DNA from 3 places in the Roseateles sp. PN1 genome. Region 2 is predicted to be linked to each of the others. Evidence: predicted binding sites of a transcription regulator. Region 2 holds the regulator's gene; each other region holds the start of a gene.
The links. The regulator FNR, encoded in region 2, switches genes on or off when oxygen is low (the NO sensors DNR and NnrR bind a similar motif). The targets are predictions, from matches to a motif close to TTGATNNNNATCAA.
Positions count from the first base shown of each region.

Region 1: AABB87_RS02645 (potassium channel family protein) is a predicted target of FNR. The motif match lies at 1,267-1,280, and genes of this name have one in related genera.
Region 3: AABB87_RS13775 (phenylacetic acid degradation protein PaaY) is a predicted target of FNR. The motif match lies at 1,660-1,673, and genes of this name have one in related genera.

Region 1 covers NZ_JBCARA010000001.1:680,854-684,124, forward strand. The annotation lists gene AABB87_RS02640 (type III pantothenate kinase) at 1-400, shown strand, start outside; gene AABB87_RS02645 (potassium channel family protein) at 440-1,231, opposite strand; gene hslU (ATP-dependent protease ATPase subunit HslU) at 1,399-2,757, opposite strand; gene hslV (ATP-dependent protease subunit HslV) at 2,754-3,271, opposite strand, start outside.
Region 2 covers NZ_JBCARA010000002.1:498,197-501,467, reverse strand. The annotation lists gene ccoG (cytochrome c oxidase accessory protein CcoG) at 1-489, shown strand, start outside; gene AABB87_RS04845 (hypothetical protein) at 542-805, shown strand; gene AABB87_RS04840 (hypothetical protein) at 807-1,154, shown strand; gene fnr (fumarate/nitrate reduction transcriptional regulator Fnr) at 1,281-2,015, opposite strand; gene hemN (oxygen-independent coproporphyrinogen III oxidase) at 2,239-3,271, shown strand, end outside.
Region 3 covers NZ_JBCARA010000008.1:82,373-85,643, reverse strand. The annotation lists gene AABB87_RS13780 (ATP-binding protein) at 1-817, shown strand, start outside; gene AABB87_RS13775 (phenylacetic acid degradation protein PaaY) at 898-1,500, opposite strand; gene AABB87_RS13770 (enoyl-CoA hydratase-related protein) at 1,733-2,539, shown strand; gene paaI (hydroxyphenylacetyl-CoA thioesterase PaaI) at 2,544-3,005, shown strand; gene paaK (phenylacetate--CoA ligase PaaK) at 3,037-3,271, shown strand, end outside.

The DNA of each region.
Region 1 (3,271 bases), on a different contig from region 2:
CCGTGCCGCCCTGGTGGTGATGATTGGCACCGCAGTGACGGTGGATGCGCTGGACGAGACCGGACGCTTTCTCGGTGGCCTGATCCTGCCCGGCCACGGCATCATGTTGCGCGCTTTGGAAGGCGGCACCGCCGGCCTGCGTGTACCCACCGGCGAGGTGCGCGACTTCCCCACCAACACCTCGGACGCCCTGACCAGCGGCGGCACTTACGCCATCACCGGCGCGATCGAGCGCATGCACCGCCATCTGCAAAAGCGCGTCGGCCATGTGCCGCTAACGCTGATGACCGGCGGCGCGGGCTGGAAGGTGTCACCGACGCTGGAGATTGCGCATGAGTTGGTGGACTCGCTCATCTTCGAGGGCATGCTGGCCCTGCAGTCGCACCGGCTGGCCTTGTAAGTCGCCACTGCCGCAGCGCTAGCGCTTGCGGCGAGCCGCTTATTTCTTTGTGAGCTCTTCGCGCAGTGCCGCCAATTCTTCGTGCACGGTGCGCAGCTGCGCATGCATATCGCGCAAGATGTCTTGCTCCATATGCCGCTCGGAGCTTTCTACCCACATCGCAGCGATGGCCGCCGTCACCAGCGACAGCACCGCATAACCGAGCAGCACCACGAACACGGCGAAGATCTTGGCCGCGGGTGTGGTCGGCACGATGTCGCCATAGCCCACTGTGGCGGCGGTTGTGAAGGCTAGCCAGAGGCCGTCGCCGAGGTCGTGGGCGCGCGGCTCCAGAGCCCAGAAGCCCACACCGCAAAAGCCCAGCACCAGCAAGGCCAGCGAGAGCAAATAGCCCAGTCCGCCGCGCGTGACCCAGCTTTTCAGCGCCCAGACCATGCGCACCAGGGTCAGCATGGACACAAACAAGCGCACCGCCAGGGCGACGTTGGAGTGCGCGCTGGGCGCGATCAGCGCCGCCGTCAGCAAGCCCAACACCAGCAGCAGATCAAGGCCATTGCTGCGCAGGTACTGGCGCGGGTGGCTGACGTGGCGCCCAACCCGCCACAGCGAAGTGCACATGATGGCCGCTGCCGCAAAATAGATCGCCTGAGCCAGGGGCGTGGGCAGGTTCTCCAGCAGCTCGATGTAGAAGGCCGGAATGGTGGCGAACAAGGCGATCAGCACCGGCCAGCGCCATGCGCGTTCGGCACGCGCCGCCGCTGGGTTCAGCGGCGAAGGTCGGGCCAAGCCCCAGCTGCGGGTGTTGAGAAATGAGGCTTTGCGGTGCGGCATAGCCCGCAGCGTAGCGGGGCGAGCCGAGTTTGGAATTGACCTGAATCAAGCGGGGCTAAGGCGCAGCTGTGCTTGCGGGCGCTGACGCAAGTTGAGCACGGCTTTCTTGGCCTCGCTGAGGGCGCAGGGCGAGCGATTGCGCGCGAGCCCTGCGTTATGCCGCCAGCTTAAAGAATGAAGCGCGACAGGTCTTCGTTCTTGGCCAGTTCGCCCAGCTTGGCGTCCACCTCGGCGCCGCCCAGGGTGAGGGTCTGACCGCCCAAGTTCGGCGCATCGAAGCTGATCTCGTCCAGCAAGCGCTCCATCACCGTGGCCAAGCGACGCGCGCCGATGTTTTCGGTGCGCTCGTTCACCTCGAAGGCGATTTCGGCCAGGCGGCGAATACCCTCGGCGCTGAGCTCCAAGGTGACGCCCTCTGTGGCCAGCAAAGCTTGGTATTGCTTGACCAGGCTGGCATGGGTGCTGCTCAAGATGGCTTCAAAGTCGTTCACCGACAGCGAACCCAGCTCGACCCGGATCGGGAAGCGGCCTTGCAGCTCGGGGATCAAATCGCTGGGCTTGGCCAGGTGAAAGGCGCCCGAGGCAATGAACAAGATGTGGTCGGTCTTGACCATGCCGTACTTGGTGTTGACCGTGGTGCCTTCCACCAGCGGCAGCAGATCGCGCTGCACGCCTTGGCGCGACACTTCGGCTGTGCCGCTATCGGCATGACTGCTGCGCGAGCAAACCTTGTCGATTTCGTCGATGAAGACGATGCCCATCTCCTGCGCGGCGGCCAAGGCGGCGGTCTTGATGTCGTCTTCGTTCAGCAGCTTGGCGGCTTCTTCCTCGATCAGATGCTTGAGCGCGTCTTGCATCTTGAGCTTGCGGGTCTTGCGCTTGCCGGCGCCGAGCTGCGAGAACATGCCTTTGAGCTGCTCGGCCATCTCTTCCATGCCGGGCTGACCCATGGGGCCAAGAATCTCCATGCTGGGCTTGCCCTCGAGCAGATCGACCTCGATCTCCTTATCGTCCAGCAAGCCCTCGCGCAGGCGCTTGCGCATGATTTGCCGGGCCGTGTTGTCCGGTGTGGCTGGGGCAGCCGCAGAGGAAAAGCCGACCTCGCTGCGGGGTGGCGGCACCAGGATGTCGAGCACGCGGTCTTCGGCGGCGTCTTCGGCGCGCAGGCGCTGGCGCTTCATTTGCTGCTCGCGCTCTTGCTTGACGGCGATCTCGACCAGATCACGGATGATGGAATCCACATCCTTGCCCACATAGCCCACTTCGGTGAACTTGGTGGCCTCGACCTTGATGAAGGGCGCACCGGCCAGCTTGGCCAAGCGGCGCGCGATCTCGGTCTTGCCCACGCCGGTGGGGCCAATCATCAAGATGTTCTTGGGCGTGATTTCGGCGCGCAGCTTGTCGTCCACTTGCTGGCGCCGCCAGCGATTGCGCATGGCGATGGCCACGGCGCGTTTGGCCGGGTGCTGGCCGACGATGTGGCGGTCGAGTTCGGAGACGATCTCCTGCGGGGTCATAGAACTCATTCCAGCACCTCGATGGTGTGATTTTGATTGGTGTAGATGCAGATATTGCCGGCGATCTCAAGCGACTGCTTGACGATCTCGGCCGCGCTGAGCGTGCTGTGCTTGAGCAAGGCTTGCGCGGCCGCTTGTGCGTAGGCGCCACCGGAGCCAATCGCCACAATCCCCAGCTCGGGCTCCAGCACATCGCCATTGCCGGTGATGATGAGCGAGGCCGTGCGGTCGGCCACGGCCAGCATGGCCTCCAGGCGGCGCAGTACGCGGTCGGTGCGCCAGTCCCGCGTCAGTTCAACGGCGGCGCGCACCAAGTGACCCTGGTGCTTCTCAAGCTTGGCTTCGAAGCGTTCAAACAGGGTAAAGGCATCGGCCGTGGCGCCGGCAAAGCCAGCCAGCACCTGATCGCGGTGCAGCTTGCGCACCTTGCGCGCGCTGGCTTTGACGACGATGGTGCCCAGCGTGACCTGGCCATCGCCACCAATGGCGACCTGCATGCCGGTGGGCGTTTGGCGGCGCACAC
Region 2 (3,271 bases):
TTGGCCCAGCACCTCAGCCCGGCGCAGAAGTTGCGCCGCATGTTCCGCCCGCGCGTCATCATTTACAGCGTGGTGCTGGTGACCCTGAGTACGGCTTTGCTGGCCAGCCTCTTGTTCTTGCGCAGCCCCGTCAAACTGGATGTGGTGCGTGACCGTGGCGTGCTGTCGCGCTTGGTGGAAGACGGCTATATCGAAAACCTCTACCGCCTGCAGATCATGAATGCGACCGAGGGCGCGCAGCAGTGCAGCCTCAGCGTCAAGGGCATGGAAGGCATTGCCTTGGGCAAGCCAGTGAGCTTGGTCTTGGCGCCTGCCGAAGCGCGCTGGGTGTCGGTGGCGGTGCGAATTCCGCCTGAGTCAGCGGCGCAAGCGGGTGTCGGTGCGCATCCCATCTCTTTTGCCTTGATGGGGCAGGCGGTTGACAAGGCGGGTGTTGCCAGCGGCAAGATCGAGATCAAGGAAAAATCGACCTTTGTCGTGCCGCGCTGAGCGCTAACGAATCATTTGAACAAGAAGTCCTTGCAGAGCAGGAGTTGACGCAATGAGTCAAGAAAACAAACGCACGACCGATTCCGCTAGCCCCTGGTGGCGTGAGAAGTTCATGTGGCTGGTGTGGGGTGGCCCGGGTGTGGTGGTGATCGCCAGCTTTGTGACCCTGTTCCTGGCCCTGCATTTCCCCGAGACGGTGCTGGATGAGTCCAAGGTGCAGACTACTTATGTGGGCAAGGCGTCCAAGGAAGCCGATCCAGCCTCCTTGGCGCCGGCCATGAAGGGCCGCAACCACGCTGCCACCGGCGCGCAATGAAATGAAGACCGAGCCCCGCAATCGTGTTGAGTCGGACGACGCCACCTTTGCGGTGGATTTGCCGCCGCCTACGTCCAGATTGGCGCGCTGGGCGATGGCAATCGCCTGGCCGGCCTTTGTGATGGCAGGGGTGACCGAGGGCTTGGTGTTTTCGGTGGTTGACCCCAGCGATTTGACCTGGTTCGGTGGCGAGCGCATGGAACTCTCCCGGCAGGCCGTCTACACGCTCAGCTTTCTGATTTTTTGGAGTGTCATCAGCTTGGCCTCTAGCATCAGCCTGATGCTGGCCACCTTGCCGGAGACGCCTGATGCACCCCAGGCTATTCACCCGCGGCGTTGGCCGCAGTAGGCTGCCGCAGGCCGCTCGCTCGGGCGGCGCTGAATGCCTGAATGAATAAAAGAAGGGCTGAGTACCACTCAGCCCTTCTTTCATTGTGCCGCTGGCGCGGCTCAGCCGCCCGCCGCCTGCCTCAGTTCAGCAAGTGCCGTTATTGACCAGCTTCTGCAGACCGGCTTGGTCGAGGATGCGCAAGTGGCGCTGCTTCACTTCCAGCAGGCCTTCTTCCTGGAACTTCGAGAAGGTCCGGCTGACCGTTTCCAGCTTCAGGCCCAGATAACTGCCGATTTCCTCGCGCGTCATGCGCAGCACCAAAGCGGCGGCCGAGAAGCCGCGCGCCTGCAGGCGCTGGGTCAGGTTTAGCAAGAAAGCCGCCAGGCGCTCTTCCGCCCGCATGCTGCCCAGCAAGAGCATCACGCCGTGATCGCGCACGATTTCGCGGCTCATGATCTTGTGGAACTGGCGCTGCAAATCGGTGAACTCACGCGACAGCTCTTCCAGCTGTTCGAAGGGAATCACGCAGACCTGCGAGTCTTCCAGCGCCACGGCGTCGCAGCTGTGGCGGTCGGTGCTGATGCCATCCAAGCCTAGCAATTCGCCCGCCATTTGAAAGCCGGTGACCTGGTCGCGGCCATCTTCTGAAGAGACACAGGTCTTGAAAAAACCGGTGCGCACCGCGTAAAGCGACTGAAAGGGGTCGCCGCTGCGAAACAAGGTGTCGCCGCGCGACACCTGGCGGCGCGTGGCCACCAACTCGTCTAACTGCTCGAGGTCACCCGACGACAAGCCAACGGGTAGGCAAAGCTCGCGCAAATTGCAACTGGAGCAGGCGACCTTGAGCGGTTCAATCTTGATAGGTACGGTGACGTTCATGGAGTGCATTATGGATGACGCATATCGCAGTGGGCAGGCGCCGTTGCCGGCATCTGTTCGGGGCAAGGCGGCGAATCGAACGTCTGCTCGCCGCCTATCGGCTTCGCCAAACATGATTTAGCTCAAGCCCAATGCGCAATGCATGCGATTGTTAGGGCAAAGAATGAGGCCAAACTTGATCTCGGTCAATCGCTTGTGTGGCGGGCTTGGCAATATGCGAGCCATGGTTTCTATCACCCAGCCCCAAGTCCTGTCAGGCAAAGACTCCGCCGTGAGCATCATCAACGAAGACCTGTTGCGCCGCTTCGATGTGTCCGGGCCACGCTACACCTCGTACCCGACCGCGGATCGCTTTGTTGAGGCCTTCACCGCCGAAAACTACGCGCAGGCTTTGGTGCAACGGGCCACAGGCTCGCAGATCGGCGGCGCTGCGCCCTTGTCGATCTATGTGCACATTCCGTTTTGTGAATCGGTGTGCTACTACTGTGCCTGCAACAAGGTCATTACCAAGCATCACGATAAAGCCGCTGAATACCTGCAGGCTTTGATCACCGAGATGGACTTGACGCTGGCGCATCTGGGGCGCGGCGCCGGGGTGTCTCAGCTGCATCTGGGTGGCGGCTCGCCGACCTTCTTCAGCGATGAAGAGTTGACGGGCCTGGTGCAGGCCTTGCGTGAACGCTTCCGCATCGTTGCTGGTGCCGAGATGGCCATCGAGGTGGATCCGCGCACGGTCAATGTGGATCGCCTCAAGCATCTGCGCAGCCTGGGTTTCAATCGCTTGAGTTTCGGCGTGCAAGACTTTGACCCGCATGTTCAAAAGGCGGTGCATCGCCAGCAGAGCTTTGCCAGCGTCGAGGCCTTGATGACGGCAGCGCGCGAGCTGGGTTTTGAGTCCACCAATGTTGATCTGATCTACGGCCTGCCGCTGCAAACGCCTGAGTCTTTTGCGCGCACCATCGAACAAGTGGGTGCCTTGAAGCCGGATCGCATCGCGCTTTACGGCTACGCTCATTTGCCGCAGCGCTTCAAACCGCAACGCCGTATCGACGAAGCCCAACTGCCGCCGGGTGCCGCCAAGGTGGCGATGTTGCATGGCGCGATTGAAGGCTTCATGACGCATGGCTACAGCTATATTGGCATGGATCATTTCGCCTTGGCGAATGACTCTTTGGCTGTGGCCAAGCGCCAGGGCCGCCTGCATCGCAATTTCCAGGGCTACAGCACCCAGCCGGACTGTGACCTGATTGCTTTGG
Region 3 (3,271 bases), on a different contig from region 2:
GCGTGAGGTGGAGTTGGAGGCTCTGGTCGAGACCCGTACGCAGGCGCTGGCGGAAGCGCAGGCCCTGCTGCACGAACGCGAGAAGTTGGCCGCCTTGGGAGGCATGTTGGCGGGCATGGCGCATGAGGTGAACACGCCGGTGGGCGTGGCCATCACCTCTTCATCGGGCCTGAAGACCTATGCCCGTGAACTGATAGAGGCGGTGCGGGCGGAGAAGGTGTCGCGCAGCCATCTGCAAGAGCTGAGTTTGCGTATCGAAAGAGCGGGTGACCTGGTGCAGCGCAATCTGGAGCGCGCGGCCGATCTGCTGGCGAGCTTTCAGACCCTGACGAACGCGCAAGCGACCGCGGCCCCGGTGGAGCTGCTGCTGTCACAAGAGCTGGCGCAGCTTCTGGCCGCCCATTGGGCCGAATTCGATCAGCGCGGCGCTCATCATTGCCTGGATGTTCCCGCTGGTCTGCGCGTGCGCTTGCCCAAGGGCAGTTTGGGGCAGATGGTGTCGAATTTACTGATGAATGCCCTGAAACATGGCTGCGTTGAAGGGCGAACGCTGACCGTGACCATCAAGGCCAATGCGGTGGGTGAGGATTTGCATCTGCAGGTGCGCGACGATGGTGCAGGCGTGGCGCCTGACGTCCGCGCCCATATGCTGGAACCTTTTTACACCACCAAACGGGGGCAGGGCGGCACGGGGCTTGGCCTGCATCTGGTGTTCATGATGGTGCAAAAGCTTGGCGGTCAGCTCAGCCTGGGCGGCGCACCCGGCAGCGGCTTGGTGGTGGACATTGTTTTGCCGCACTGCGTGGTCGGGGTTTGACGGCGGCTTGATGCAGGCCGGCGGCTGGCATCAGGCCCCGCTCACGCCAATGCTGGCGCCCCGACGCCAACGAGCTTTGCTCAAGCTCGCTTGTTAGCGATCAGAGTCTTCGGCCCCGCCACTTTGAGCTGCGGCCGGTTCTCCTCTTCAGCCGCCAGTGGCTGCACCTCCACCAGCGTGGCGTGGCAGCGCAGGGTCAGGTCTTGATAGGTCTGGGTGCCATGCAATTTCCATTTGATCTCGTCCTCGCTCAAGGCGCGCATGACCTTGGCGGGCAGGCCGGCGATCAGGGATTTTTCGGGCAGCTTGAGGCCGGCGCGCACAAAAGCGCAGGCGGCGACGATGCTGTAGGCGCCGACCTCGGCCTCGTCCATCACCACCGCGTTCATGCCCACCAGTGCGTCATGGCGCACGGTGCAGCCATGCAGCACGGCGCCGTGGCCGATATGGCCATTGCGCTCCACCAGGGTGACGGAGTCTGGGAAGCCGTGGACCACGCAGCTGTCTTGCACATTCACGCCCGCTTCCAGCACGATGCGGCCGAAGTCGGCGCGCAGGCTGGCGCAGGGGCCGATATAGCAGCCCGGGCCGATATGCACGTCGCCAATCAAAACGGCGCTGGGGTGAACGTAGGCACTGGGATGAACGACGGGGATGACGCCGTCGATGGCATAGCTGGGCATGGTGTTTGAGCTCTCGGGTTTGAAGCAGCTGAGTGGGCGAAAGGGCTTTGGGCGCGAGCGGGCTGGGCGGTTTAGGGTTAGTACTGCCTTGCTGCGCTTGCGTTAAATCAATGCACAGCCTACGATCTACCGACCGGTCGGTCAAGAATGTTTGTTTGGTCGACTTTTGTCAAATTGCAGTGCCGGGGCCCGAGGTATGCCCCAGCCACTGTGCCGCAATTCAGGGCCACGCATGCAGCAAGAACCGCAGTATTTGAGCAGCCAGGACGGCGCCGTGTTGACGCTCACGCTGAACCGTCCGCAGGCGCTCAATGCCTTCACCTCGGTCTTGCTCGCTCAGCTGCGCGAGGCGCTGGACGCCGCGGCCGAGGATGCCTCGGTGCGCTGTGTGGTGATCACCGGCGCGGGCCGCGCCTTCTGCGCCGGTCAGGATCTGTCTGACCCCTATGTCAAGCCCAGCGATGACCCGGCTGACGCGCCCAAGGACATCGGCCAATTGCTGGACGGCTTTTACGTGCCCCTGGCGCTGCGCGTGCGCAGCATGCCGGTGCCGGTGATTGCGGCCGTCAATGGGGTGGCCGCCGGGGCGGGTGCTAATTTGGCCTTGGGCTGTGATTTGGTCTTGGCCGGCCAGTCGGCCAGCTTTATTCAAGCCTTTGCCAAGATCGGCCTGATCCCCGACTGCGGTGGTACCTGGCTGCTGCCACGCTTGGTGGGCCGTGCCCGCGCCCTGCAACTGGCCTTGCTGGGCGAGAAGCTGCCGGCAGCCGAGGCGCAAGCCATTGGCCTGATCTACCAAGTGGTGGCCGATGAAGACTTGGCCGCCACCGCCCAAGCCCTGGCGCAGCGCCTGAGCCAAAGCCCGGTGCGCGCCATGGCGCAAACCCGCCGCCTGTTTGACCAGGCCGGTTTGCTGGACTTTGACGAAGCGCTCAAGCAAGAGGGGCTAACGCAAAGCCAGCTCGGCTTTGGCGATGACTATCAAGAGGGCGTCAATGCCTTCTTGCAAAAGCGCAAGCCCGTGTTCAAGGATCGCTGACACCATGAATGCACAAGAAATTGCCGAAGCGGTGCGGGATGGCATGTTTGCCAACGACCGCGCGTCCAAGGGTTTGGGCATGGAAATTCTGGCCATCGCCCCCGGCGCAGCCACCCTGGTCATGACGATCAAAGAGTCCATGCTCAATGGCTTCGACATCTGCCATGGCGGCTTCATCACCACATTGGCCGACTCGGCCTTTGCCTTCGCCTGCAACTCCTACAACGAGTTGACGGTGGCCTCGGGCTTTGCCATCGACATCGTGGCACCGGCTCGTCTGGGCGACCGGCTCAAAGCCGTGGCCCACGAGGTGTCGCTGGCCGGTCGCACCGGCGTTTACGACATCACCATCACCAACCAGAACGACGAGCTGATCGCGGTGTTCCGTGGCAAGTCTTACCGCATCAAGGGCAAGCCCGTGGTGCTCTTGCCCATGCCCACGGATGCCGCCGCTTCCGCTGACTGACCGACTGACTGACTCAGGACGAGCTTTTGATATGAGCGCAAGAATCCCCGCCCCGGGCGAGTTGGACCCGATCGAGACCGCCAGCCGCGATGAGTTGCAAGCCCTGCAACTCCAGCGCCTGCGCTGGAGCCTGGCCCATGCCTACGACAATGTGCCGCATTACAAGGCCGCCTTCGATGCGGCCGGCGTCCACCCCAGCGACCTCAAGACGCTGGCGGACCTGAGCCGCTTCCCCTTCACCACCAAACACGATCTGCGCGACAACT